DNA from 3 places in the Streptomyces sp. NPDC048664 genome. Region 3 is predicted to be linked to each of the others. Evidence: riboswitches for the same ligand, from Rfam matches in the RefSeq annotation. Region 3 holds a riboswitch; each other region holds the start of a gene.

The links. Region 3 has a riboswitch for cyclic di-AMP ahead of AB0C59_RS30740 (M23 family metallopeptidase). Riboswitches for the same ligand answer to the same signal wherever they lie in the genome.
Positions count from the first base shown of each region.
Region 1: it holds a riboswitch for cyclic di-AMP, as region 3 does, so the genes downstream of both, AB0C59_RS14870 (transglycosylase family protein) here and AB0C59_RS30740 (M23 family metallopeptidase) in region 3, are expected to answer to the same signal.
Region 2: it holds a riboswitch for cyclic di-AMP, as region 3 does, so the genes downstream of both, AB0C59_RS15870 (M23 family metallopeptidase) here and AB0C59_RS30740 (M23 family metallopeptidase) in region 3, are expected to answer to the same signal.

Region 1 is NZ_JBEZHK010000011.1:119,418-128,771, reverse strand. Features, by position in the region: gene AB0C59_RS14900 (serine/threonine-protein kinase) at 1-587, shown strand, start outside; gene AB0C59_RS14895 (glycoside hydrolase domain-containing protein) at 740-1,567, shown strand; gene AB0C59_RS14890 (SurA N-terminal domain-containing protein) at 1,707-2,357, shown strand; gene AB0C59_RS14885 (nucleoside triphosphate pyrophosphohydrolase) at 2,396-3,367, shown strand; gene AB0C59_RS14880 (cytochrome P450) at 3,448-4,743, shown strand; gene AB0C59_RS14875 (transglycosylase family protein) at 4,888-5,901, shown strand; cyclic di-AMP (ydaO/yuaA leader) riboswitch at 6,099-6,266, shown strand; gene AB0C59_RS14870 (transglycosylase family protein) at 6,271-6,954, shown strand; gene eno (phosphopyruvate hydratase) at 7,218-8,504, shown strand; gene AB0C59_RS14860 (septum formation initiator family protein) at 8,639-9,118, shown strand; gene AB0C59_RS14855 (DUF501 domain-containing protein) at 9,153-9,354, shown strand, end outside.
Region 2 is NZ_JBEZHK010000012.1:84,005-93,358, forward strand. Features, by position in the region: gene AB0C59_RS15855 (GNAT family N-acetyltransferase) at 1-2,889, opposite strand; gene AB0C59_RS15860 (HPr family phosphocarrier protein) at 3,040-3,321, shown strand; gene AB0C59_RS15865 (GntR family transcriptional regulator) at 3,532-4,218, opposite strand; gene AB0C59_RS15870 (M23 family metallopeptidase) at 4,415-5,167, opposite strand; cyclic di-AMP (ydaO/yuaA leader) riboswitch at 5,180-5,352, opposite strand; gene AB0C59_RS15875 (pitrilysin family protein) at 5,596-6,984, opposite strand; gene AB0C59_RS15880 (pitrilysin family protein) at 6,981-8,360, opposite strand; gene AB0C59_RS15885 (DNA topoisomerase IV subunit A) at 8,702-9,354, shown strand, end outside.
Region 3 is NZ_JBEZHK010000038.1:46,635-55,988, reverse strand. Features, by position in the region: gene lhgO (L-2-hydroxyglutarate oxidase) at 1-488, shown strand, start outside; gene trmB (tRNA (guanosine(46)-N7)-methyltransferase TrmB) at 602-1,420, shown strand; gene AB0C59_RS30750 (PrsW family glutamic-type intramembrane protease) at 1,629-3,050, shown strand; gene AB0C59_RS30745 (aldo/keto reductase) at 3,134-4,078, opposite strand; gene AB0C59_RS30740 (M23 family metallopeptidase) at 4,211-5,224, opposite strand; cyclic di-AMP (ydaO/yuaA leader) riboswitch at 5,236-5,395, opposite strand; gene AB0C59_RS30735 (PP2C family protein-serine/threonine phosphatase) at 5,629-7,020, opposite strand; tRNA gene AB0C59_RS30730 (tRNA-Met) at 7,170-7,243, opposite strand; gene AB0C59_RS30725 (dihydrofolate reductase family protein) at 7,363-8,511, opposite strand; gene AB0C59_RS30720 (MarR family transcriptional regulator) at 8,570-9,082, shown strand; gene ribA (GTP cyclohydrolase II) at 9,187-9,354, shown strand, end outside.

The DNA of each region.
Region 1 (9,354 bases), on a different contig from region 3:
CGCCGCCGACGCCGGCGTCCGGGACCTCCGACGTCGCGGGCGCCGTGGACGAGGTCAAACGGCTGCTCGGCGAGGGCCGGATCACCCAGGCCGTCGACATCCTGGGCTCGATCCTCCCGGTCGCCGCCGCGCAGCACGGGGAGAACTCACCGGTCGTGCGCACCCTGCGCAAGCAGTACGCGGCCACCCTCATGGACGACGGCCAGTACCGGCGGGCCCTGCCCGAACTGCGCCGTCTCGCCGACGAACGCGCCTCGCAGACGGGCCAGGCCGACCCCCAGTCCCTGCGCTTCCGCTACGACATCGCGCAGTGCCTGGAGCAGCTGGGCGAACCGTCGGCAGCGCTCGCTGAGTACCGCTCCCTGCTGCCGTACTACGAGAACCAGTACGTGGCGGGGGACCCGGAACTCGCCCACGAGGTCCGCCGCCGCATCGGCCATCTGCTGCTCGCCCTCGGCGACCGGGCCTCGGCCCACGACACCCTCGTACGGCTCCTGCACGATGTCGAACGCCTGCGCGGCACCGGCCATCCGCTCGCCTCGGACGTCCGCCGGACCCTGCAGTGGCTGGGGCAGGTCCGCGGCTGAGACGCGATCGCCCCGCCCCGACGCGGACTTGGGAAAGAATTGGTCTTTCCGGGGGATTAGCTTTTCCGATCATGGTGAGGCCGTCCGCTAGGTTCGTCAGCTCGCCCGTACGCACCTCGTACGCACATCGAACAAAAAAGGGTGGGGCCTTCATGTCGAGCCATCGGCTGTCCAAGAAACGCCGGTACGCAGCCTGGGCCGTGGCCGGCGTCGCCGTGGTCGCCGGAGCGGGGATCACCGCGCAGGCCTCCATGGCCGCGACCGTCTGGCCCGCCCAGAGGACGTACACCGGACACGCCTTCGACACGTGCACCGCGCCCTCGCTGTCCGCGATGAAGGCCTGGCACGACGGGTCCTACGGCGCCGCCGCCGTGTACGTCGGGGGCAGGAACCGCGGCTGCTCCCAGCCCAACCTCACCGCGTCCTGGGTGAAGTCGGTCAGCTCGGTCGGCTGGAAGCTGATCCCGCTCTACGTCGGCGCCCAGCCGCCCTGCCAGTCCGGCTCCAACCCGGAGAAGATCACCGCCTCCACCGCGACCTCGCTCGGCACCGCCGACGCCAACGACGCGGTCGCCAAGGCCTCGGCACTCGGCATGAAGGCCGGCAGCCCGGTCTACCTGGACATGGAGGGGTACGACACGACCGACACGTCCTGCAACAACGCCGTGCTCACCTACGTGCGCGCCTTCGACAAGCAGCTGCGCGTCAAGACCTACCGCGCGGGCCTCTACGGGTTCACCAGCTCCAGTGCCAAGGCCGTCGCGAACGCCACCGACCGGACCGACCTGCCGGGCAATCTCTGGTACGCGCTGTGGGACAAGCAGTACACGACGACCACGGACTGGCCCTTCGCCGCCGGCCGGTTCACCGATCACAGCCGTGCGCACCAGTACCTGGTCAACAGCAAGGAGACGCACGGCGGTTACACGCTCACCGTGGACCGCGACGCCTGGGACGCGCCGGTGGCCATCACCGGCTGAGCACGGGAGCGGGGCGCGACGGTGCCCGAAGTCCGCGGGAATCGTTGATTCGAATGGGTTGGCCAGAGCCTGGCCACTGCCTACCATCGATCACCGCAAGACTTTGTGCACCGTCGCACAATCTCCTCGGGAGGCTCCCTTGCACCGCCGTCGCACCGCGATCGCCCTCAGTGCCGCCCTCGCCGCGGCCCCCCTGCTCACCGCGTGCGGCGGCACCGCCCACGCGGGCACCGCGGCCGTCGTGGGAGGGCAGCGGATCACGGTCACCCAACTCGAGGGCCGAGTCGACGAGGTGCGCACCGCCCAGCGCGCCGCCGCGAACGACGCCCAGTACGAGCAGGTCGTCGCCCAGACCGGCAGCCTCACCCGCAACACCCTCCACGCCCTCGTCCTCGAACAGGTCCTGGACCGCGCCGCCCAGGACGCCGGTGTCACCGTCGACCGCGGCGAGGTCGAACAGCTGCGCACCCTCAGGGAGCGGCAGGTGGGCGGCGCGGCGGCGCTGCGCACGGCCATGCTCCAGCAGTACCAGGTGGCCCCGCGGCGCCTCGACGACAACCTGCGCACCGATGTCCAGGTCCAGAAGCTGGCCACCGTGATCGGCGCCGACATGGGCACCGAACAGGGCACGGCCCTGTTCTGGAAGGCGATGTCGAAGGCGTCCAGGGAACTGCGCGTCGACATCAATCCGCGCTACGGCGCCTGGGACATGGACAAGAGCAGCCGCGTCGACGCCACGACGCCGTGGATCAGGGAGGTCACCGCGCCGCCGGCGCAGCAGACGACGTAGCCGCGGGGGATGTCCGAGGCGTGCGTTACGTTCGAGGGGTGAACGCGAACGCCTCGGACCCGGCCCCCGGCCGTATCGTCCTGCTCACCACCAGCCACCGGGTCGCGCCCGGACTGCTGTCCTGGCCCGCGTGGCAGGCCCTGCGCCGAGCCGACCGGGTCCTGTGCGCCGACGGGACCCATCCCCAGCTCCCGTATCTGCGCGAGGCGGGTGTGGAGGTGGAGGAGGCCGCCCCCACGGCGCGGGAGCTGCTCGACGCCTGCGCCGGCGGCCGCACGGCGGTGGTCGTCGCGACCGGTGAGGGCGAGCCGCGTCTCACCGACGGCCTGGCACGGCTCGCGGGCTCGGGCCGGGTGAGCATGCCGGAGCTGGAGCTGCTCCCCGCGTCCTACGACCTCCCGGGCGCCCGGCTGCTCGACCTCGTCCAGGTCATGGACCGTATCCGCGTCGCCTGCCCCTGGTCCTCGCAGCGGACCCACCAGGGGCTGGCCAAGTACGCCATCGAGGAGGCGTACGAACTGGTCGAGGCGATCGAGGCGGGCGACCGCGAGGAACTGCGCGAGGAACTGGGCGACGTCCTGCTCCAGGTGGTCTTCCACTCCCGCATCGCCGAGGAGGACCCGGACGCCCCCTTCTCCATCGACGACGTGGCGGGCGGCATCGTCACCAAGCTGATCCACCGCCACCCGCACGTCTTCGGCGACGAGACGGCGGAGACACCCGAAGAGGTCAAGGAGCACTGGCTGCGCACGAAGGCGGTGGAGAAGCAGCGGGAGTCGGTGACCGACGGAGTCCCCCTGGGCCAGCCGGGCCTGGCCCTGGCCGCGAAGCTGGCCTCCCGCGCCCGCACCGCCGGGCTCGACGTCCCCCTGCCGACGGGCGAGGGCGTCGGGTACGAGCTCCTGGCCCTGGCGGCCCGCGCGGAAGCGGCGGGAGTGGACCCGGAGGCCGCCCTGAGAGCGGCGTCCCGCACCTACCGCGAAGCCCTGCGGGCAGCCGAGGGACTCTGACACGGCGGGAGCCGGACGGGGGGGCGCGGGCCGCACCCCCGGGACCGCCGGGGGTGCGCGCAGCGCATAACGTCAGCACCGTGACCAACCCCCCGCCCTCCGACCCCGCCGTTCCCGAACTCTTCAGCTGGGAGTTCGCCGCCGACCCCTACCCCGCCTACGCCCACCTGCGGGACCACGCCCCCGTGCACCGCACCCGCCTGCCCAGCGGGGTGGAGGCCTGGCTGGTCACCCGGTACGCCGACGCCAAGCAGGCCCTGGCCGACCAGCGCCTGAGCAAGAACCCGGCCCACCACGCCGAGCCCGCCCACGCCAAGGGCAAGACCGGCATCCCCGGCGAGCGCAAGGCCGAGCTGATGACGCATCTGCTCAACATCGACCCCCCGGACCACACCCGGCTGCGCCGCCTCGTCTCCAAGGCGTTCACCCCGCGCCGGGTGGCCGAGTTCGCCCCGCGCGTGCAGGAGCTGACCGACCACCTCATCGACGGCATCGCGGCCCGCGGCCACGCCGACCTGATCCACGAGTTCGCGTTCCCGCTCCCCATCTACGCCATCTGCGACCTGCTCGGCGTCCCCCGCGAGGACCAGGACGACTTCCGGGACTGGGCGGGCATGATGATCCGGCACGGCGGCGGCCCGCGCGGCGGGGTCGCCCGGTCGGTCAAGAAGATGCGCGGCTACCTGGCCGACCTCATCCACCGCAAGCGCGCGGCCCTGCCCGACACGCCCGCACCCGGCGAGGACCTGATCTCCGGCCTCATCCGGGCCTCCGACCACGGCGAGCACCTCACCGAGAACGAGGCCGCGGCCATGGCCTTCATCCTGCTCTTCGCCGGCTTCGAGACCACGGTCAACCTCATCGGCAACGGCACGTACGCCCTGCTCACCCACCCCGGCCAGCGCACCCGCCTCCAGGACTCCCTCGCCCGCGGCGAACGAGGCCTGCTGGAGACCGGGGTGGAGGAACTCCTGCGCTACGACGGCCCGGTCGAGCTGGCCACCTGGCGCTTCGCCACCCAGCCGCTGACCGTCGGCGGACAGGACATCGCGGCGGGGGATCCGGTCCTGGTCGTGCTCGCCGCGGCCGACCGCGACCCCGCGCGGTTCGCCGACCCCGACGTGCTCGACCTGAGCCGCCGGGACAACCAGCACCTGGGGTACGGGCACGGCATCCACTACTGCCTCGGCGCCCCGCTCGCGCGCCTGGAGGGGCAGACCGCGCTCGCCACGCTGCTCACCCGCCTCCCGGACCTGCGCCTCGCCGCCGAACCCTCCGATCTGCGCTGGCGCGGCGGTCTCATCATGCGCGGGCTGCGCACCCTTCCCGTGGAGTTCACCCCGGTGGTGAACACGCCGACCGTCACAAAAACCTGACACTCCCTCAGTAATGTGATCTTCACGTGATCTGCGCTGCATGAACTTGTGACAAGCAAGTGTCTGCGGATACGTTCACGCAGCAACGCGGCGGGACCCCACCAGCGCCGCGTCGGCCACCGCTGTCGTGTGAAAGGCAACCGCATGCTCTCCGGGAACGGTCGTCACCGTCGCCCCCGCCAGGCTCCCGCGCTCCTCGTCGCGGCCGGAGTGACCGGCTCCGCCATCGCGATCCCGCTGCTGGCGGCCTCCGGTGCGAGCGCCGCCAGCGGCACCACGTGGGACCAGGTCGCGAGCTGCGAGAGCGGCGGTTCCTGGAGCGCGCACACCAGTGACGGCCACTACGGCGGGCTTCACCTGACGAAGCAGGACTGGAACCGGTACGGCGGCCTCGACTACGCCCCGACCCCCGACCAGGCGAGCCGCTCGCAGCAGATCGCGGTCGCCGAGAAGATCCTCGCCGACCGGGGCGCCTCCGCCTGGCCCGGCTGCGGCCAGGCCGCCGGGCTCGCCCACGACTCCGGCTCCGCCGACGTCGTCACGGGCCTCGCGGACGACCTGACCGGCGGCTCCCACTCGGACGACCCGGGCACGGACCCGGGCATGGACTCCGGCCTGTCCGACTCGTCCGGCACAACCGACTCGTCGGGCTCGTCCGGCTCCTCCTCGCCGTCGGCGGCCTCGACGCCGTCCACGGGCACCTCCTCGCCCGCACCCTCCTCCTCCACCACCCCGGACGCGGACGGCACCCGGGCGGGCTCCGACGCCCCCCGGAGCCCCGCCGGCTCGCCCACCCCCACCGCGAAGCGCGACGACTCGGGCAAGTCGGGCCGGAGCGACCCCTCTTCGCACGCCGGCGACGACACGACCCCGGGTGCCGGACGCCATCGCGGCGGCAGCGCGGAGGACGGCCGCACGGACGACGCGTCCGGCCGGCACGCCTCACGCGGCGCGGACGACGCACGCGGCGCGGCCGACGGCACCTACACCGTCCGCCCCGGCGACAGTCTGTCGGCCATCGCCGACTCCCTTGACCTCAAGGGCGGATGGGCCGTGCTGTACGAGGCGAACAAGGGCGCCGTGGGCGCCGACCCCGACCTCATATTCCCGGGTCAGAGCCTCGCGCTGGACGCCCGGCCGGCGGCGGACCCCTCCTGAACTGGTGCCGCGAAGCCGGGAGTTCGCACCCCACTTCGCGGCGAATGTCCGGTTTCGTGAGAGTGAGACATGAGTCTCATAGGCCCTGATCGTCTTTGGAGATCGGGCGATCGGCTGCTTACGGTCGTCTCGCTCGCCACAGCGGGCCCCGCCTGTCGCAACGCCGAGTCCTGCCAGCGGCCGTGTGGGAACAGTCGTCGCTTCGAGCGCCGTAGGCAGGAGCGGGGGACCCAAGGTAGGTGCCGCGCCCGGACGATGACCGGGAGCGGCTTGGGGTGAAGCCGCGCACTCACGAGGTGCGCGGCCGGGCAACTCAACCGGCCCGAACCCGACAGCTCACCTCGCAGGCGTCGGTGAGGGGATCGAACCATGCTGTTTTCCGGCAAGGGCAAGCACCGTCGTCCGTCCAAGGCCGTTCGCGCCGTCACGCTCGCCGGTGTCACCGGCGCCGCGGTCGCCGCCCCGCTGCTCGCGGCCGGCAACGCCTCCGCCGCCACCACCACCGAGTGGGACGCCGTCGCCCAGTGCGAGTCGGGCGGCAACTGGTCCATCAACACCGGCAACGGCTTCTACGGCGGCCTTCAGTTCACCGACTCCACCTGGGCCGCCTACGGTGGCACCGCCTACGCCTCCCGTGCCGACCTCGCCGGCAAGGCGCAGCAGATAGCCGTCGCCGAGAAGGTCCTCGCGGGTCAGGGCAAGGGCGCCTGGCCGGTCTGCGGCAAGGGCCTGTCCAGCGCCTCGGACGGCGGCGCCGCCGCCCCGGCCCCCTCCGTCACCACGAAGGCGGCTCCCCGCCCCGCCGAGGAGAAGGCCTCCCGCTCCACCACCCGCCCGAAGGCCCCGGCCCCGCGTGCGACCGTGACCACCCCGACCGGCCAGAAGGTCGAGAAGGGTGACGGCGAGTACAAGGTCGTCGCGGGCGACACCCTCGGCGCGATCGCCGAGCGGCACCACGTGCAGGGCGGCTGGGCGAAGCTGTTCGAGCTGAACAAGGACATCGTCCACGACGCCGACCTGATCTTCCCGGGTCAGCAGCTGCACCTGAAGTGATCCCCGGCCCCTGACGGCCCCCGTCCCCACGGACCCCCGCTCCGGTGCGTGTTCCCCCGTACCCACCGGAGCGGGGCTTTTTCCTTCCGCGTCCAGAGCCCTTCACCGGGATCACCCCGGCCCCTCGCCCTCTTTGTTCCGACGTGAAACAATGTGGGGTGTCACCCCGTCCACGGGGCGGTCGGTCGGCCGGCCGCCGGTCCGGGACGGATAGGCTCTAGTCGCAAGTGCCCCGCACTCTCAGCGTCACATCCAAGAAGGAGATGCTCGTGCCGTCCATCGACGTCGTCGTAGCCCGGGAAATCCTGGACTCCCGAGGCAACCCCACGGTCGAGGTCGAGGTCGGCCTCGACGACGGCAGCACGGGTCGTGCCGCCGTTCCGTCCGGCGCCTCCACCGGCGCCTTCGAGGCCGTCGAGCTGCGCGACGGCGACCCCAACCGCTACCAGGGCAAGGGTGTGGAGAAGGCGGTCCTCGCCGTCATCGAGCAGATCGGCCCGGAGCTCGTCGGCTACGACGCCACCGAGCAGCGCCTGATCGACCAGGCGATGTTCGACCTGGACGCCACCGACAACAAGGGCTCGCTCGGCGCCAACGCCATCCTCGGCGTCTCCCTCGCCGTCGCCCACGCAGCCTCCGAGGCCAGCGACCTCCCGCTCTTCCGCTACCTGGGCGGCCCGAACGCGCACCTGCTGCCGGTGCCGATGATGAACATCCTCAACGGCGGCTCGCACGCCGACTCCAACGTGGACATCCAGGAGTTCATGATCGCCCCGATCGGCGCGGAGTCCTTCTCCGAGGCGCTGCGCTGGGGCACCGAGGTCTACCACACCCTCAAGAAGGTGCTGAAGACCAAGGGCCTGTCCACCGGCCTCGGTGACGAGGGCGGCTTCGCCCCGAACCTCGGCTCCAACCGCGAGGCCCTGGACCTCATCCTCGAGGCCATCAAGCAGGCCGGGTACGTGCCCGGCGAGCAGGTCGCCCTCGCCCTGGACGTCGCCGCCTCCGAGTTCTACAAGGACGGCAAGTACCTCTTCGAGGGCAAGGAGCACTCCGCCGCCGAGATGACGGAGTACTACGAGGAGCTCGTCGCGGCCTACCCGCTCGTCTCCATCGAGGACCCGCTGTTCGAGGACGACTGGGCCGGCTGGAAGGTCATCACCGACAAGCTCGGCGACAAGGTCCAGCTCGTCGGCGACGACCTGTTCGTCACCAACCCCGAGCGCCTGGCCCGCGGCATCGAGGAGGGCACCGCCAACGCCCTGCTCGTCAAGGTCAACCAGATCGGCTCGCTCACCGAGACCCTGGACGCCGTGGAGCTGGCCCAGCGCAGCGGCTTCAAGTGCATGATGTCCCACCGCTCCGGCGAGACCGAGGACGTCACCATCGCCGACCTGGCCGTCGCCACCAACTGCGGCCAGATCAAGACCGGCGCCCCGGCCCGCTCCGAGCGCGTCGCCAAGTACAACCAGCTCCTGCGCATCGAGGAGATCCTGGACGACGCCGCGGTCTACGCCGGCCGCAGCGCCTTCCCGCGCTTCAAGGGCTGAGCGACGCCAGGGTCCGGTCAAACGCGGGACCCTGGTGCCAGTCGCCCCCACGTCCCCGTACCCGGTCCCGTACCGTGTGCGGGGACGTGTGTACGTAGGAGACGTGTGTACGCAGGCAAGGGGAGGCGCCAGACATGGCTGTGAAGGACCGTGACCGGTTCTCCACCGCGACCCGGCTGCGCCTGCTGGGGGAGCAGACCGCGGCCCGGGTCTACCGTTCCCAGACCAAGCGACAGGCCCGCCGCTCCCGGCTCACCGGCCGGGCCGCGCTGCTCGCGCTCGTCCTGTGCTCGCTGATCGTGGCGCTTGCGTACCCGATACGGCAGTACGTCTCCCAGCGCGCCGACATCGAGGACCTGGAGCGGCAGCGGGCGCAGGCCCGGCAGCGGGTCGAGCAACTGCGCGACCTCAAGGCCCGCTGGCAGGACGACGCCTACGCCGAGCAGCAGATCCGGCTGCGACTGCACTACGTGCTGCCGGGGGAGACCGGGTACGTCGTGATCGACCCGGACGCGGCGGCAAAGCACTCGCCCACGGACCGCACCACGGCGGCGCGCCCCTGGTACACCAACATCTGGGACGGGATCGACAGGTCCGACCAGTCCGGCCAGTGAACCGACAAGCACGAAAGACAGCCTGAAAGCACCCATGGAAACCCCTCCGCCGCCCACCCCGAGCACCGAGCCCACCGACGCGGACGTCGACGCCTTCCAGCAGCAGCTCGGCCGTGCGCCGCGCGGGCTGCGCGCCATCGCGCACCGGTGCCCGTGCGGACAGCCGGACGTCGTCGAGACCGCGCCGCGGCTCCCCGACGGCACGCCGTTCCCGACGACGTACTACCTGACGTGCC
Region 2 (9,354 bases), on a different contig from region 3:
TCAGTACACGGGAAGCGTCCTCGGCCCCAGGTCGTCGCGGGCCGGGGGCGGCGCCAGGCGCACGGTGGCCCCGAGGACGCTCAGGCCGCGCGGGGCGACGACGACGGGTTCCAGGGTGACGGCGACGACCTCGGGGTGGTCGTGGACCAGGTGGGACACCCGGAGCATCAGCTCTTCGAGGGCGGGGGTGTCCACGGGGGCGGAGCCGCGCCAGCCGAACAGGAGGGGTGCCGTGCGGATGGACCTGACCAGGGAGGCGGCATCACGGTCGGTGACCGGGATCAGGCGGTGTGCGGTGTCGCCGAGGAGCTGTGTGGCCGGTTCGGCGAGCCCGAAGGACAGGACGGGGCCGGCCGCCGGGTCGGTGACGGCGCGGACGACGGTGTCGACGCCGCGCGGCGCCATGGCCTGGACCACCGGCCACAGATCCTCCGGCGGCCCGAAGAGTGCGGTCAACTCGCCGTAGGAGCGCCGCAGTTGCTCCTCGTCGGCCAGGTCCAGATGCACTCCGCCCAGGTCGGCTCGATGCCGCAGATGGGGCGCGGTGGCCTTGAGGGCCACCGGGTAGCCGATCGCGCGGGCGGCCTCGGCGGCCGCTTCGGGCGTGGGAGCGGGCAGTGACCTGTGCACATCGATGCCGTAGCGGGTGAGCAGGTCGCAGGTCTGGTTCCCGCCCAGGGTCAGGCCCTGTCCGCGCGCCAGCAGTTTGTCGATCAGTTCGGCGGCGCCCCGCTCGTCGATGTCGTCGTACTCGGGCACCTTGCCGGGCTCGGCGGCCTCCCGCTTCCACTGGGCGTACTTGACGGCTTCGGCGAGCGCCCGGACACCGCGCTCCGCGGCGGGGTAGGCGGGGATCAGGCGGGCCTGCGCGGGGGCTGGGGCGGAGGCGGGCGCCCGGTCCGAGGCGGGTGTCCCGGCGGCGGAGGACCGCGCCGCGAGGGGTGGCGGAACAGGCGGTTGCTGCCCCGGGCGCGGGAGATCGCCCCCCTGGGGCTGGGGCTGGGGCTGCGGGGGCGTCGGTGAGGTGCTGGCCGCCGCCGACAGCGCTTCGGCGAGCCCGCCGAGTTCCACGTGCACCACGAGCACCGTCTTTGCGGGTGCCGAGGCGGCCGCGGACCTCAGCGCCTCGGCGAGCGTGGCGTCGTCGGGAGAGGACTCGCCGAGCGCCGGGATCGCCGTCACCACGACGGCGTCGCACGACGCGTCGGCGAGCGCCGCCGTCAACGCGCGGTGGAAGTCGTCCGCGGTCGCCGCCGTCGTCAGGTCGAGCGGCGGCTGCGGGCGCAGCCCCTCGGCCAGGCAGGCGTCGTAGGTCAGCAGGCCGAGCGACTCGGAGTTGCCGAGGATCGCCACCCGCGGCCCGGCGGGCAGCGGCTGCCGGGCCAGGAGCAGTCCCGCGTCCACCAGTTCCGTGATCGTGTCCACGCGGATCACACCGGCCTGCCGCAGCAGCGCGGACACCGTGGCGTGCGGCAGGCGCGTCGCGCGGACGGCGTGGCCCTGCGGGGTGCCTCCGTGGCGCGCGCCCTGCACCACGACCAGCGGCTTGGCCGCGGCCGTGCGCCGGGCGAGCCGGTTGAACTTGCGCGGGTTGCCGATGGTCTCCAGGTACATGAGGACGACGTCGGTGTCGGGGTCGTCGTACCAGTACTGCAGCACGTCGTTGCCCGAGACGTCCGCCCGGTTGCCGGAGGAGACGAAGGTCGACACCCCGGTGGTCCCGGTGACGCCTCCGCCGCGCCGGTGCAGCCGCGACAGCAGCGCGATGCCGATGGCGCCGGACTGCGCGAACAGCCCTATCCGGCCGGGGCGCGGCATCTCGGGCGCGAGAGAGGCGTTGAGGCGCACCGCCGGCGAGGTGTTGATGATCCCGAAGGCGTTCGGTCCGATGATCCGCATGCCGTACGACCGCGCCTGGCGGACCAGCTCCCGCTGCCGCTCCCGGCCGCCCGGACCGCTCTCCGCGTAGCCCGCGGCGATGACGACCAGCCCCTGCACCCCGTGCTCACCGCACTCGGCGACGACCTCGGGCACCCGCTCGGCGGGCACGGCCACGACGGCGAGGTCGACCGGCCCGGCGACCTCGCGGATCGAGCGGTGGGCGGGCACCCCGTCGAGTTCCTCCAGGTCCTCGGGGAACGCGCTGTTGACCGCGTGGAGCCGGCCAGTGTACCCGGCCTCCCGCAGATTACCGAGGATGCCCCGGCCCACTCCGCCGGGCGTACGGCCCGCGCCGATGACGGCGACCGAGCCGGGGGCCAGCAGGCGCTGCACGGACCGCGCCTCGGCGCGCTGCTCCCGGGCGCGCTGCACGGCCAGGGAGCGGTCGGTGGGCTCCAGGTCGAACTCCAGGCGGACGACGCCGTCCTCGAAGCTGCGCTTCTGCTGGTACCCGGCGTCCGTGAACACCTTGATCATCTTGCTGTTGGCGGGCAGGACCTCCGCGGCGAAGCGGCGGATGCCGCGTTCCCTGGCCACCGCCGCGATGTGTTCGAGGAGGGCCGAGGCGACCCCGCGCCCCTGGTGCGCGTCCTGCACGAGGAAGGCGACCTCCGCCTCGTCGGCGGGCGCGGACGCGGGCATCCCGTTCGCCCCGATGCGGTCGTAGCGCACGGTGGCGATGAACTCTCCGCCCACGGTGACCGCGAGTCCCACCCGGTCCACGAAGTCGTGGTGCGTGAAGCGGCGGACGTCCTTGGCGGACAGCCGCGGATACGGGGCGAAGAAGCGGTAGTACTTCGACTCGTCCGAGACCTGCTCGTAGAAGCTGACGAGGCGCTCGGCGTCATCCACGGTGATGGGCCGGATGCGCGCGGTGCCGCCGTCGCGCAGCACCACGTCCGCCTCCCAGTGAGCGGGGTACTCGTGCCGGTCCGGGGCCGTCTGCATGGGCTCCACAGTAAGGCTCGGTCGCGTCAGGTGGTGGCGCGAGGCAGGCTGGGAGGGCCGGACCGGGCGCGCCCGCCGCCCCTTTATGAGCGCGCCGCACCTGTGGAACACTGGTCTAGACAACCCTGTACACCTGAAGGGCAGCATCACATGGCTGAGCGCCGCGTCAACGTCGGCTGGGCCGAGGGCCTCCACGCCCGCCCCGCCTCCATCTTCGTCCGGGCGGCCACGGCCTCCGGCGTTCCCGTGACCATCGCCAAGGCGGACGGCGCCCCCGTGAACGCCGCGTCCATGCTCGCGGTCCTCAGCCTGGGCGCACAGGGCGGCGAGGAGATCGTCCTGGCGTCGGAGGCGGAGGGCGCGGACGCCGCCCTGGACCGGCTCGCCAAGCTGGTGGCCGAGGGCCTGGAAGAGCTTCCCGAGACCGTCTGAGCCGTCGGCCACCCCTCGGGGAAACACCGCGCGACCGAGCCGCGTCGCCCTTCGGGGCGGGCGCGGCTTTGTCATGCGATTTCCCTGCAGGAAGAAATCAGGACGTCCGAAACGGTCGCGTGAAACGGCTGTCCGAAACGGCCGACCATGCCGCGCGGAACAGACCGACGAAAGACACCCGGAGAATATCTCTTTTGTACGGCCCTCTTGTTAATTCCGGAGAGCGTTCGTGTTTACGGGATGTTGCGAAGCCCTCACGTCGTCGACGGAAGCGGGGCGGAGGCGGTGCGCGCCGGCCGTGCGCACGGCGTGCCGGGCCGTGATCGCCCGCGCGCGCTCCGCGTCCCGCCGGGTCACGGCGTCCACGATGGCGCCGTACTCGACCCAGGCCTCCGCGAGACCGACGCGGGGTGCCTCGATCGCGTACATCCAAGCGATCTTGTGGCGCAGCTGAGCGAGCGCGGAGGTCAGGGCGGGGCTCCCACCGGCTTGGGCGAGCGTCTCGTGGAACCAGGTGTCGAGCGCGCCCAGATCCTCGCCGCCGCCCTTCCTGACCCGCTCCTGGCCCAGCCCCACCAGGCCGCGCAGCACCTTGAGATGGGCCTGGGACCGGCGCTGCGCCGCGCGTGCGGCGGCCAGCGGCTCCAGGAGCGTCCGCATCTCCAGGAGGTCGGCGCCCTCCTGCTCGGTGGGCTCGGCCACGCACGCGCCCGCGTGTCTGCGGGTGACCACGAAGCCCTCGGCCTCCAGGGTGCGCAGCGCCTCGCGCACGGGGACGCGGGAGACGCCGTAGCGGCGCGCGAGGAGTTCCTCGGTGAGCCGGCCGCCACGCGCGTGGACGCCCGAGACGATGTCGTCACGGATCGCCGTGCATACCGCGTGCGCCGGAATGCGCATGTCCGACCTCCGCCTCGAATTCCCGCCGAACGCCACCGGCCGGTGTCTTCGACCGACTCTATGGCAACGGGACGGAATTTCCGACGGCGGGCCGGAATCGTGGATATTTTTTGGACAGACGGCTGTTCGAAACGCCGACGGCCCCGGATCGGATCCGGGGCCGTCGTATTGCTCAGCTGTTCGGTCGCTCAGGTTTTCAGACGTTCACGCCGTGCGACCGGAGGTAGGCGACCGGGTCGATGTCCGAGCCGTAGTCCGGGGAGGTGCGGGCCTCGAAGTGCAGATGAGGCCCGGTGGCGTTGCCGGTGGCCCCGGAGAGCGCTATCTGGCGGCCCGGGGTGACCCGCTCCCCCACCGAGACGCCGATGGACGACAGGTGGCCGTACTGGGTGTAGGAGCCGTCGTTCATCTTGATGACGACCTGGTTGCCGTACGCACCGCCCCACCCCGTGTCGACGACCGTACCGGCGCCCACCGCGTGCACGGGCGTACCGGTGGCGGCGTGGAAGTCGATACCGGTGTGGCTGCCGGAGGACCACAGGGACCCACCGCTCTTGTAGCCGGTGGAGACGTAGGAGCCGAAGACCGGCGCCACGAACGTGTTCAGGCGGCGGCGCTCGGCCGCGCGGGCGGCGCGCTCCTTGGCCTCGCGCTCCTTCGCCGCCTTCTCGGCGGCCCGCTTGCGCGCGGCCTCCTCGGCCTGCTTCCGTTCGGCCGCCTGCTTCTGGGCGGTGGCCTGGGCGTCGATCTGCTCGGCGACCGAGTCCCCGAGCGTGACGGCCTGCATCAGTCCGGTCTGCTCGACGGGATGGCCGGCGGCGAGCGCCGGCGCGGCCAGCGCGCCGACGACGCCGGTGGTGGTCAGGGCCGCGACGCCCACGGCGTTCGCGGTCGTACGCTTCATGCGGCTGGGACGACGGTGCTTCCCGGTGGCGCGAGTGAACGCCATGAAGTGGCTGGTCCTTTCCTTCCCTCTCGCCTACCGGGTTAGCTGACGGGTTCGGAGCAGGAAGGTCTCCTACGGGCTGACGCCCGATTCACCCCAGGGACGTGGGCGCCTGCGGTGACGAAGGCGCGGGATGGGTCCCCGGCTCCCCTGGCTCGCGCCGTACGGGGACTCGGCGATGGCTGTCCGGTGCCGCGGGCGCGGCGCACTGCCTGACGAACAGCCCGGTCGACGCTAGAAGGACCCTCTTACCAACGCCAAACCGACAGCCGTGTTTGTAGCGCATCCCACAGGGCGGAGCGTCAACCTTGCGGCAATACGGACATAAGGGAGGCCGGGGCCTGGTGGCGGAACGACCACCAGGCCCCGGCCGGACGCCGTGCGCGACCCTCACCCGGCCGGGGCGGCGCCCGACCGGCCGGGACGCCGCCCTACTCCGCGGTCACGACCTTCACCTCGCCGATCCCGAGCGCCCTGACCGGCTCCTCGATCTGCGCGGCGTCGCCGACCAGGATCGTCACCAGGCGGTCCATCGGGAACGCGTTCACGACGGCCGCGGTGGCCTCCACCGTGCCCGTGGCCGCGAGCGCCTGGTAGAGCCTTGCCTGGAAGTCGTCCGGCAGGTGCTGCTCGACCTGGTCGGCGAGCGTGCTGGCGACGGCGGCGGCGGTCTCGAACTTCAGGGGGGCCACCCCCACCAGGTTCTGCACGGCGACATCGCGCTCGGCGTCCGTCAGGCCCTCGGCGGCGAGGGTGCGCAGCACCTTCCAGAGGTCGTCCAGCGCCGGACCGGTGTTCGGCGTGTCGACGGAGCCGCTGATGGCCAGCATCGCGGCGCCCGTGCCGTCGGGTGCCGACCGCAGCACCTGGCCGAAGGCCCGCACCCCGTAGGTGTAGCCCTTCTCCTCCCGCAGGACCCGGTCCAGACGCGAGGTGAGGGTGCCGCCCAGGCAGTAGGTGCCGAGCACCTGCGCGGGCCACACACGGTCGTGCCGGTCGGCGCCGACCCGTCCGATCAGCAGCTGCGTCTGGACGGCCCCGGGACGGTCCACGATGATCACACGGCCGGTGTCGTCCGCGGTCACCGGAGGCACGGGACGCGGCCCCGCGGGGGATCCCGTCCAGGCGCCGAGGGTGTCGCCGAGCAGCTCGTCCAGGTCGACCCCGGTGAGGTCGCCGACCACGACCGCGGTGGCGGTCGCCGGGCGGACATGGCGCTCGTAGAAGGCGCGGACGGCCGCGGAGTCGATGCCGGAGACCGTCTCCTCGGTGCCCTGGCGGGGGCGGGACATGCGCGAGGACGCCGGGAACAGCTCCTTGGAGAGCTCCTTGGCGGCGCGCCGGCCCGGGTTGGCGGCCTCGTGGGGGATCTCGTCGAGGCGGTTGCGCACCAGGCGCTCCACCTCGCTGTCGGCGAACGCCGGTGCCCTGAGGGCGTCGGCGAGCAGTCCGAGCGCCTTCGACAGCCGGGAGGCCGGGACTTCGAGGGAGAGGCGGACACCGGGGTGGTCGGCGTGCGCGTCGAGGGTGGCACCGCAGCGCTCCAGCTCCGCGGCGAACTCCTCGGCGGAGTGCTTGTCGGTGCCCTCGGAGAACGCGCGCGCCATGATCGTGGCGACGCCGTCGAGAGCCTCGGGCTCGGCGTCCAGGGGCGCGTCCAGCATCACCTCGACGGCGACGACCTGCTGTCCGGGGCGGTGGCAGCGCAGCACGGTCAGGCCGTTGTCGAGCGCGCCGCGCTCGGGGGCCGGGAAGGCCCAGGGCCGGGCCTGGCCGGGCTGGGGCTGCGGATGGAAGTCCATGGTCGCGAGCTCGGTCACTTCGCCGACTCCTCGTCGTCGCTGGCGCCTTCGGCGCCGGTGGTCTCGGCTGCCTGGCCGGTCTCGGCCGCGGGCGCGAGCGGTTCGTAGACGAGCACCGCGCGGTTGTCCGGGCGCAGCCTCGCCTGGGCGACCTCCCGCACCTCCTCGGCGGTGACCTCCAGGACGCGGCCCACGGCGGTCAGCGCGAGCTGCGGGTCCCCGAACAGCACCGCGTAACGGCACAGTTCGTCGGCACGGCCCGCGACCGTGCCGAGGCGGTCCAGCCATTCACGCTCCAACTGGGCCTGAGCGCGCTCCATCTCCTCGGCCGTTGGCCCCTGCTCGGCGAAGCGCGCCAGTTCCTCGTCGATCGCCTCCTCGATGACCGGCACCCGCACGTCGCCGGAGGTCTTCACGTCCAGCCAGCCCAGGGAGGGCGCGCCGGCGAGCCTCAGCAGACCGAACCCGGCGGCGACCGCGCTGCGGTCACGCCGTACGAGCCGGTTGTAGAGGCGGGAGGACTCGCCGCCGCCGAGGATGGTCAGCGCCAGGTCGGCCGCGTCGCACGCGCGCGTGCCGTCCTCGGGCAGCCGGTAGGCGGCCATCAGGGCGCGTGCCGGCACCTCCTCCTCGACGACCTCGCGCAGCTGCCCGCCCATGACGTCGGGCAGCGAGCCGTCGCGCGGCTGGGGCTTGCCGTCGTGGGCGGCGATGGAGCCGAAGTACTTCTCCACCCAGGCCAGGGTCTGCTCGGGGTCGATGTCGCCGACCACGGACAGGACGGCGTTGCCCGGCGCGTAGTACGTGCGGAAGAAGGCCCGCGCGTCCTCCAGGGTGGCCGCGTCCAGGTCCGCCATCGAGCCGATCGGCGTGTGGTGGTAGGGGTGGCCCTCCGGGTAGGCGAGGGCGGTCAGCTTCTCGAAAGCCGTGCCGTAGGGGACGTTGTCGTAGCGCTGGCGGCGCTCGTTCTTCACGACGTCCCGCTGGTTCTCCATGGACTCGTCGTCGAGCGCGGTCAGCAGGGAGCCCATGCGGTCGGCCTCCAGCCAGAGGGCGAGCTCCAGTTGGTGGGCCGGCATGGTCTCGAAGTAGTTCGTGCGCTCGAAGCTGGTGGTGCCGTTGAGCGAACCGCCGGCGCCCTGCACCAGCTCGAAGTGCCCGTTGCCCTTCACCTGTGCCGACCCCTGGAACATCAGGTGCTCGAAGAGGTGGGCGAGGCCGGTGCGGCCCTTGACCTCGTGGCGGGAGCCGACGTCGTACCAGAGGCACACCGCCGCGACCGGGGTGAGGTGGTCCTCGGAGAGCACCACGCGCAGGCCGTTGGCCAGGCGGTGCTCGGTCGCTGTCAGGCCCCCGGAGCCTGCCTCGGCTGTGGCCGTGTGACCCATGGGCATGTACGTCCCTTCCCTCACCAAAGCTGTAGCGGAAACCGCCGGTTTCCGGCCGGTCCTGTCACTGTATGCAACCGGGACAGCCCGTGGACAAGTTCCCGGGCGACGTACGCCGAGAGCGAGACCGGGATTAGCGGAGGTGGGGGGACCGAACGCGCCGCCGGGTGCCCCCTCGCCCGCGCGGGGCGGCGGTCGCGACGGCCGCCGTGGCGACGGAAGGCCCTTTCCGGACGGTCCAGGGGCCCTGAGGGACGGGGGCTGGTCGGCGTTGTCACCGGCGCGGTCCACAATGGTCCGCGTCAGATCGTTCATGCCCAGCACAGACTGTGAAGGAGCCGGCAGCAATGGCCCGCCGCAGCACCAAGACCCCACCGCCCGACGACGCGTACGAGGAGAAGATCCTCGACATCGACGTCGTCGACGAGATGCAGGGCTCCTTCCTCGAGTACGCGTACTCGGTCATCTACTCCCGGGCCCTGCCGGACGCGCGTGACGGCCTGAAGCCGGTACACCGGCGGATCGTCTACCAGATGAACGAGATGGGGCTGCGCCCCGACCGCGGCTACGTGAAGTGCGCCCGCGTCGTCGGCGAGGTCATGGGCAAGCTGCACCCGCACGGCGACGCGTCCATCTACGACGCCCTGGTGCGGCTGGCGCAGCCGTTCTCCATGCGCGTCCCCCTGGTCGACGGCCACGGCAACTTCGGTTCGCTCGGCAACGACGACCCGCCGGCCGCCATGCGGTACACCGAGTGCCGGATGGCCGAGGCGACGAGCCTGATGACCGAGTCGATCGACGAGGACACGGTCGACTTCGCACCCAACTACGACGGCCAGGAGCAGGAGCCGGCGGCACTGCCCGCCGCCTTCCCGAACCTCCTGGTGAACGGCTCGTCGGGCATCGCCGTCGGCATGGCCACGAACATGCCGCCGCACAACCTCGGTGAGGTCATCGCCGCCGCGCGCCATCTGATCCGCTATCCGAACGCGGACCTGGA
Region 3 (9,354 bases):
GGCTGGTGTACCCGGTGCCCGACCCGGCGTTCCCGTTCCTCGGGGTGCATCTGACCCGGGGCATCGACGGCGGGGTCCACGTGGGCCCGAACGCGGTGCCGGCCCTGGCCCGCGAGGGGTACGACTGGACGGTCGTACGCCCCCGGGAGCTGGGCGGGACGGTGGCCTGGCCCGGCTCGTGGCGGATAGCGCGGCGGCACTGGCGGTACGGGGCCGGCGAGCTGCGCCGGTCGGTGTCGAAGACGGCGTTCACCGAGGCGGTGCGCCGGCTGCTGCCGGGCATCGAGGCGGACGACCTGGTGCCGGCGCCCGCGGGGGTGCGGGCACAGGCGGTACTGCGGGACGGGACGCTGGTGGACGACTTCCTGATCCGGGAGGCCCCGCGGACGGTGCACGTGCTGAACGCCCCGTCCCCCGCGGCCACCGCCTCCCTCCCCATCGGCAGGGAGATCGCCCGCAAGGCCCTGGCCGCGCTGAACCGGGCCTGAACCCCGTGCCGGGTCGGCGAGGACGCGCACCCCGGGGGCACCGCGCGGCGCCCCTTACCATGGAGGGCACTGTGTCTGAGTCCCTCGCATCCGTTCCCCAAGACCACGCGACCGTGCCCGGTGGCGCCCCCGGCGCGCGCGACCTCGACGCGGCCGTCCGGCACCCCCGTGCCAAGGGCGAGCCGCGCTTTCCCGACGGCCCCCAGGCCGACCCGGCGGGATCGCACTTCGAGCGCCGTATCCGCAGCTTCCAGCCGCGCCGCAGCCGGGTCACCGCCGGACAGGCGGAGGCGATCCAGCGGCTGTGGCCCCTGTGGGGTCTCGACATCGACGGGCAGCGGCGGGTCGACCTCGCGGAGCTGTTCGGGAACACCCGTCCCGTCGTGCTGGAGATCGGCTTCGGCATGGGCGAGGCGACCGCCCGCATGGCCGCGCAGGACCCGGACACCAACATCCTCGCCGTCGACGTCCACACCCCCGGGCAGGGCCATCTGCTCAACCTCGCCGACCGGAGCGCGCTGGCCAACGTCCGCGTCGCGAACGGCGACGCGATCATCCTGCTCCGCGAGATGCTCACCCCGGACTCCCTCGCCGGCCTGCGCGTGTACTTCCCCGACCCCTGGCCCAAGAAGCGCCACCACAAGCGGCGCCTGATCCAGCCCGAGTTCCTCAGCCTCGCCGCCACCCGCCTGGCTCCGGGCGCCCTGGTGCACTGCGCGACGGACTGGGAGCCGTACGCCGAGCAGATGCTCGACGTGCTCACGGCGCACCCGGACTTCGAGAACACCGAGCCGGGCGGCGCCTTCACGCCGCGCCCCGACTTCCGGCCACTGACCCGTTTCGAGGGACAGGGACTGGAAAAGGGACATGTCGTGAACGATCTGCTGTTCCAGCGCGTACCGCACCAGGACCGCTCCTTGGCCGGCGACTGAGCGCCACGGGCCCACCACCAGGCACCGTCGCGGACGGCGCCCCTGTCTCGTTAGGGTCGATGCCGTGGCCACCGTTCCCCCGTATCCGACGCGCCCCGCCGGTGCACCCGGTGGGCCGCCGCCCGGAGACCCGTACACAGCCCCGTACACCACGGCCCCGTATCCGACGGCCCCGTACGGACCCCCGTCCGGGCAGGCGTACGGCCCGGTGGACGGCCCCGTGCACTGGTGGCAGAAGCGCAGGGTGGGCTACGCCGCGCTGATCACCCTGCTCGCGCTGTGCGGTCTCGTCATCCTCGCCCTCGTACGGCAGCAGACCGGCACCGAGGGCTTTCTGGTGGGGCTCGGACTCGCGGTCCTGCCCGTGCCGCTGCTGGTGGCCGCGTTCCGCTGGCTGGACCGGGTCGAACCGGGCCCCTGGCGCGACCTCGTCTTCACCTTCGCCTGGGGGGCGTGCGCGGCGGCGCTCATCGCGATCGTCGCGAACAGCTTCGCGACGAGGTGGATAGCGACCGCCACGGCCGACCCGGCAGGCGCGAACACGCTGGGGGCGACCCTCGTCGCCCCCGTGGTCGAGGAGTCCGCGAAGGCGGCGGCCGTGCTGCTGGTCTTCCTCTTCCGCAGACGCGACTTCACCGGGATCGTGGACGGGGTCGTGATAGCCGGGGTCACCGCGACCGGCTTCGCCTTCACCGAGAACATCCTGTACCTGGGCATGGCGTTCGGCACGGACCGGATGACCGGCGGCGGGGGGATCACCTCCGCGACGGCCGGGACCTTCTTCGTCCGGGTGGTGATGTCCCCCTTCGCGCACCCCCTGTTCACCGTGTTCACCGGGATCGGCTTCGGTGCCGCGGCGCTGTCCGCGCGGCGCCGGCGGGTACGCCGGGTGCTGCTGCCGGCGGTCGGGCTGCTGCTCGCGATGGGCATGCACGCCCTGTGGAACGGGTCCTCGTCGTTCGGGGACTACGGCTTCCTCGCGGTCTACCTCTCGTTCATGGCCCCCGCGTTCGGACTGCTGACCTGGCTGGCCGTCTGGACCAGGCAGCGGGAGCTGAGGACCGTGCGCGAGGAGCTTCCGGCGTACGCGGCGGCCGGGTGGCTGGGGCCGGTGGAGCCCTTCACCCTGGGCTCGATGCGGGCCCGGCGGCTCGCCCGCCAGTGGGCCGGACGGCACGGCGGCAGGGCGGCGGCCCGCGCGGTCGCGCAGTACGAGGCCTGCGCGACGTCGCTGGCGTTCCTGCGCGGGCGCGGCCGCCGGGGCAGGGCGGACGCCGACTTCGTCACGCGGGAGCGGGAGCTGCTCACCGAACTGTGGGCGCGACGGGAGGTGGCCCGGCCGGCGCTCGCACAGGCCGCGCGGGCCATGACACCGGTGGCGCCCCTGGTCGTGCCGCCACCGGCCGGGGCGATGTACGGCTACGCGCCCGCCCACTGGGCACCGCCGCACGGCCCGGTGGCGGTGCCCCACCAGCCGCCGTACCCCGCGCACACCGTCCCCACGGCGCAGCCCGGCCACATCCCGTACCTCGGCTACATCCCGCAGCCCGGCCACGCCTGGCGCCCCGGCCAGAGCCCGGGAACCGACCCGGTCCCGCAGCCGGTCCAGAACAACCCGTATCGCGGCTGAGCGCGGCGAGGACGCCGCGTCACGGCCGGGCGGCAAGGTGGAGCGGGGCGTCGGGGCGGGTGGGGTGCGTCAGGCGAGGCGGGTCAGGCGGAGGCCGCCGTCAGTTTCTCCGTCTCCTCCTCCGTCAGGGCGAGATCGGCCAGCGCCAGCAGGGCCGGCAGTTGCTCCGGCGTCCGCGCGGAGGCGATCGGGGCCGCCACCGTCGGCCGGCCGGCCAGCCACGCCAGGGCCACCGTCGCGACCTCCACCTCCCGCTCCGTCGCGATCTGGTCGAGAACCGCCAGGACCCGCTGGCCGCGTTCGGTCTCCAGGTGCTTGCCCGCGCCCTGCGCCCGCTGGGAGTCCACCGTGACGCCCGGCCGGTACTTGCCCGTGAGGAAGCCGGACGCCAGCGCGTAGTACGGCATCGCCGCGAGGCCCGCCCGGGAGGCGACGTCCTGGAGCGCGCCCTCGTACGTGTCGCGGGAGACCAGGTTGTAGTGCGGCTGGAGTGCCACGTACCGCGCCAGGTTCTCGCGGTCGGAGAGGTCGAGGGACTCCCGCAGCCGCTCGGCGGAGATGTTGGAGGCGCCGATGGCGCGCACCTTGCCCGCCCTCACCAGCTGGTCGAGCGCGCCGATGATCTCCTCGACGGGGACCTCGGGCTCGTCGAAGTGCGTGTAGTAGAGGTCGATGTAGTCGGTGCCCAGCCGACTGAGCGAGGCGTCGGCCGCGGCCCTGATGTTGGCGGCGGACAGACCCATGTGCTCGGGGTGCCGGGCGACCTTCGTGGCGACGACGACGTCCGCGCGGTTGCCCCGCGCCTTGAGCCAGTTGCCGATGACGGTCTCGGACTCGCCGCCCCGGTGGCCGGGGACCCACGCCGAGTACGCGTCGGCCGTGTCCACGAAGTTGCCGCCGGCGGCGGTGTAGGCGTCGAGGACGGCGAAGGACCGCGTCTCGTCGGCGGTCCAGCCGAAGACGTTGCCGCCGAGCGAGAGCGGGAAGACCTCGAGGTCGGAGGAGCCCAGTTTGCGGAGAGAAGTCATGCTCTACGACAACGCGCGAACCGGTGAGAAGTTGTGCGGGGCGGCAGCAAAGATCACGCAAACAAACGGATCGTCACGTTCCGCCCCCGTGGGCGCCCGCCGGGGCGAGGGCACGGGGGCGGAAGGAGCGTGTCAGGGGTTGAGGCCCCGGCCCTGCAGCCAGGCCAGCGGGTCGATCGCGGCGCCGCCGTTCGGGTGCACCTCCAGGTGCAGGTGTGGACCCGTCACGTTGCCGGTCGCACCCACCCGCCCGATGACGTCGCCCGTGGTCACCTTCTGCCCGACGCTGACGTTGATCGAGGACTGGTGGCAGAACCACAGCTCCGTGCCGTCGTCCAGGGTCAGGATCGTCCGGTAGCCGTACGAACCGGCCCAGCCCGCCTCGGTGATGGTGCCGCCGTGGATCGCCTTGATGAGCGTCCCGGTGGGCGCGGCGAAGTCGAGGCCGGTGTGGTAGCCGGAGGACCACATGGAGCCCGCGTCGCCGAAGTGCGAGGTCAGGGTGTAGGAGGAGGTCGGCAGCGTGTACTGCTTGGCGAGATCGGCCAACTTCTTGGCCTCGGCCGCCTTCTTGGCCTCCGCCTCCTTCTTGGCCGCGTCGGCCTTGGCCACGGCCGTGTCCTGCGCCTTGGCCGCCTCGGCGGCGGCCTGCTTCACGGCGGCGTCCTGCGCCACCCGCGCGGCGACGGCGGCGGCCTGGTTCTGCCGGGCCTCGGCCTGCTGCATGATGCGGGCGCGCAGCGCCTCGGCCGCGCCACCGGAGGAGTCCGAGGCTGCGTCGTCGGCCGTCGCGGTCGCGGAGTGCCCGGCGGTGCCGGCGTCCTCGCTGATGAGTTCCTTGGCCGAGTGCGTGAGCGAGGACAGGTCCGGCATGGAGAGGGAGACCGGCGCCTTGCCGGTCTGGGCGCTGGCCATGCCGCCCGCGCCGACGGCCGCTATGACGCCGACGCCGAGGACGGTGGAGCTGCGCGCGAGCCCGCCGCCACGCTGCTTGCTGACGCGGTGCCGGCCGCGCACGGGACGGAGGGAGTCCTCGGTGGGGTTCCACTCCTCCCAGGGGCCCTCGTCCGCGCCGGGCGCGAAGCCGAACGTCTGGGGGTCGTTCGGAGCGAACGAGGTGCTCTGGGCAGGCCGGTTGGACGCCACGTGGGCGCACTCCTTTCCTTCCGTCTCGCCTACCGGGTTAGCTGACGGGTTCGGAGAGGAAGGTCTCCTACGCGCGTATACCGGCCGTGTTGCGCACACGGCGATACCCGCTCGATTCACCCCAAGGTGGTGGTTCCCCGGTTCCCTCGCGGGATTCGGCACACGCGCACGGAGCCGTCTCTTGTGACGGCTGGGACAACCGCGCTGCGTTATCGAACGTTAATAGACTCGGGGCCCTGATTCCAAGCGGTTCCGAGAGATCCTTAACGCCGTTGGCCAGGACTTTCAGGCCACGACCTACCCAAAAAGGGCGAGTTACCCCCGCCCGGTAAACCTCCGGCGGGATGACGGTTCGTCAATCGTTACGCGGAGAGCCTCCGGGTCCGCGCCCGTCGTGATAACGATCAAGAACGCGCGGACGCCCCCGAAGCGACCTCGGAGGTCCCGGAGGCTTCCGCCGTCCCGGAGGCCTCGGACGCCTCGGGGCGGCGTACGGCGAGCAGGGCCATGTCGTCCGTCGCGCGGCCCTTGGTGTGCCGGGCGACGTCCTCCACCACGGCGGACAGGAGGGCGCCGGGTCCGGCGGTGGCCCGGCCGGCCAGCCGGACCGCGGGGTCGTAGAACTCGCCGCGCGCGTCCCGCGCCTCGGAGACGCCGTCCGTGTGCAGGAGCAGCGTCGCCCCGGGCGGGAACTCCCGCTCCTCGGCCCGGTCGGGCCAGACCCCGAGGTCCCCCATGCCGAGCGGCAGCGCGCTCTCCCCCGCCTCCAGCACGCGCAGGGTGCCGTCCGGCGACAGGAGCAGGGGGGAGGGGTGGCCGCGGTTGACGATGCGGACGGCCCCGCCGCCGTGCGGGATCTCCACGAGCACCGCGGTGGTGAAGCCCTCGAACGCGTCGAGCCCCTCCCGCCGGGCGCCCTCGCGCGACAGCGCCCGCTCCAGGCGCTGGGCGACGGCCTCCAGCGTCGTCTCCTGCTCGGCCGCCTCCCGGAAGGCGCCGAGCAGCACGGCGACCGCGGCCACGGCCCCCATCCCCTTGCCCCGCACGTCCCCGACGATCAGCCGCACACCGTGCGGGGAGTCCTGCACGGCGTACAGGTCGCCGCCGATGAAGGCACCCGCGTGCGCCGCCTCGTAGCGGGCGGCGATGTCCAGTCCGCCGATCCGGGCGGCCGGCTCGGGCAGCACGGCGCGCTGGACGGCGCCGGCGATCTCGCGGGCGGAGGCGAGCCGCTCGTTCTTGCGGCGTACGAGCACGTTGAGCAGGACGGCCAGGACGGCGACGGTGACGATGGTGACCGTCTCGGTGACCGACCCGGCGTGCCCGGCGGAACCGACCCCGAGGCGGGCCCCGAGACGTGTCCCGAGCACGGCGAGGATCGCGGCCACCCCGATCAGGACGGTGCCGCGCAACGTGTACAGGGGCGCGGCGACCAGCGGTGCGGCCGTGAAGAGGGGGCCCGCCGTGACGTCGGAGGGCGTCAGGCAGTCGTAGCCGGCGCCCACGGCGATCAGCAGCGCGGGCAGGGCGGACAGGAACGCCCGCGCGCACCGGACGCGACGCGCCTCGCCGCCGCCGGCACCCGCGCCACCCGCACGGCCTGGAGTGTCGCGGCCGTCCCGCCTGTCGGCGCCCGGGGAGCCGTCGGGCCCGGGGGAACCGTCCGGCCCGGGATCGCCGGACGGCCGGCCGCCGTCCGCCGGCCGGTCCGGTCGATCTCGTCGGTCTTCTCGGCCCTGTCGGCCCTGTCGGTCGTGGAACGTCTCGACGTACCGCGCACCTGCTTGCTGCACCACCCGTACAGGTTTTCCGGAAGGTGGGCGGAAGGCGACCGCTGTGGGCCGGCCGGAGTACGGGCGGCCGGAGCGGGGACGACGGCCCCCGGAAACGGTCCCCGGAAACACGAAGGGCCGGAGCCCTTTCGGACTCCGGCCTTCGCGTTCAGTAGCGGGGACAGGATTTGAACCTGCGACCTCTGGGTTATGAGCCCAGCGAGCTACCGAGCTGCTCCACCCCGCGTCGGTGAAACCAGTGTACGTCATCCGCGGGGGCCGACGCACACTCGTTTCCCACGCACCGTCCCCGACCAGCGGATCGCGGCGCCCGAGGGGGCCGCGGCCCGGGTGGGGGCGGGGTGGTCAGGGGTGGGCAGGCGGGGCGAGCAGATGGGCGTTCGGGGCCTGGGCGAGCGCCTCGTACTCCGGCAGCAGCACCACGTCGGCGCCCCGCGCCGCCAGGACGGCGTTCCCGTCGGCCGCCGCAACGAACGTGTCCGGTTCGCACCAGGCCGTGACCACGCGCCGTACTCCCGCGTCCAGGATCAGCCGGGAGCACGGCGCCGGGCGGGAGGCGCGGCGGGCGCAGGGTTCCAGGCTGCTGTACACCGTGGCGCCGGCCAGCCGGGGATCGCCGGCGGCCAGCTTCGCGAGGGCCGCCTCCTCGGCGTGGACGACGGGGTCGCCGCCCTCGCGGGAGTGCGCCCGCGCCAGTTCCGTGCCGTCGGCGGCGACGATCACGGCGCCCACGCTGAAGGCCGTCCGGGAGGGCGGGCACTGCGCCGCGAGCGCGCAGGCCTCCTCCAGCCACCGCCGGTCGGCCGCGGTGGCGAGCGGTCCGGTGCCGGGGGCCGTGGGGACGTAGCGCATCAGGACGACGTCCCCGACCTGCCGGGTCTCCACGAGCCGCATCCGCCCCGGCGGGTACGCCCCCGGCCCGAACATGCGCGGCGCGGCCGTGTCCCCGACGAACAGGGGCGCGAGGGCGAGCTGAAGCTCGTCCGCGAGGCCCTGGCGCAGCAACTGGGTGTGGACCAGGCCGCCGCCCTCGACCATCAGCCGCCGTACGCCCCGCCGCTCCCCCAGGTGGGCGAGGACCGCCCGCCATTCCACCTCGGGGCCGAGCGCGACCACCTCGATGTCGGCGGGCAGCCGGCCGCGCAGCCGCCGCGCGCCCTCGTCGGTCGTGCAGACGGCCTTCTCCCCGCCGGTGTGCCAGAAGGCGGCGGCGGGATCGAGGTCGCCGGAGGCGCTGACGGTGACCTTGAGGGGGTACTCCGGCAGGCCGGCGGCGACACGGGCCGCGCGTCGCTCAGCCGAGTTGACCAGCAACCGCGGGTTGTCGGTGCGCAGTGTGCCCGCGCCGACGAGGATCGCGTCGCTGCCCGCCCGCACCTCGTCGACCCGGTCGAAGTCCTCCGGCCCGGACAGCAGGAGCCGCTCGGGTCCGGTGTCGTCCAGGTAGCCGTCGAGGGAGACGGCGGCGGACAACAGGACGTAGGGCTGGGTCATGGGGCGCTCTCCAAGGACAACTATGGTTCAACTTTTAAACAATAACTACACTGGCGGCATGACGACGACCCGCTGGCTCACCCCCGAGGAACAGCGCGCCTGGCGCTCGTACCTGGCGGCATCGTGGCTCCTGGAGGACACGGTCGACCGGCAGCTCCAGCAGGAGGCCGGCATGCCGCACCTGTACTACTCGGTCCTGGCCAACCTCTCGGACGCACCCGGACACCGGATGAGGATGACCGACCTCGCCGAGACACTCAAGATCACGCGCAGCCGGCTCACCTACGCCGTCACGCGCCTGGAGAGGGACGGCGCGGTGCGCAGGGAGGGCTGCGCGAGCGACGGGCGCGGCAGCGAGGCGGTGCTGACGGACGAGGGCATGGCCCTGCTGGAGCGTACGGCGCCCGGCCATGTCGAGACGGTCCGCGCGTCGGTCTTCGACCACCTCACCACGGAGCAGGTGGCGCAACTGGAGGCGATCTGCGGGCAGATCACGCGGGCCCTGCAGCAGGACGAGGAGCGCTCGGCGTGCGGCGGGGTGCCGTGGCGCCGGCGCTCCACCGCGACGTGACCGCCCGGAAAAGCATTGCTTGAAACTTAAAGCATGAGTTAGAGTCTCCGACGGACGGTGTGCTTCAAATCTGAAGCATGTGGATCGGGAGAAGAGACGGGCGCATGCGCGACGAACGTGGGGCCAACACGACCAGCGACAGCGGTATTCCGACCGGCACCGGTGGGCCGACCGGCCTTCCCGCCGCCTCGGTCCGCACCCGTGTGACCGTCCCGCTCCGCTTCGGCGACGGCTACACGGTCACCGCCGACCTCGTCACCTTCCACGGCCTC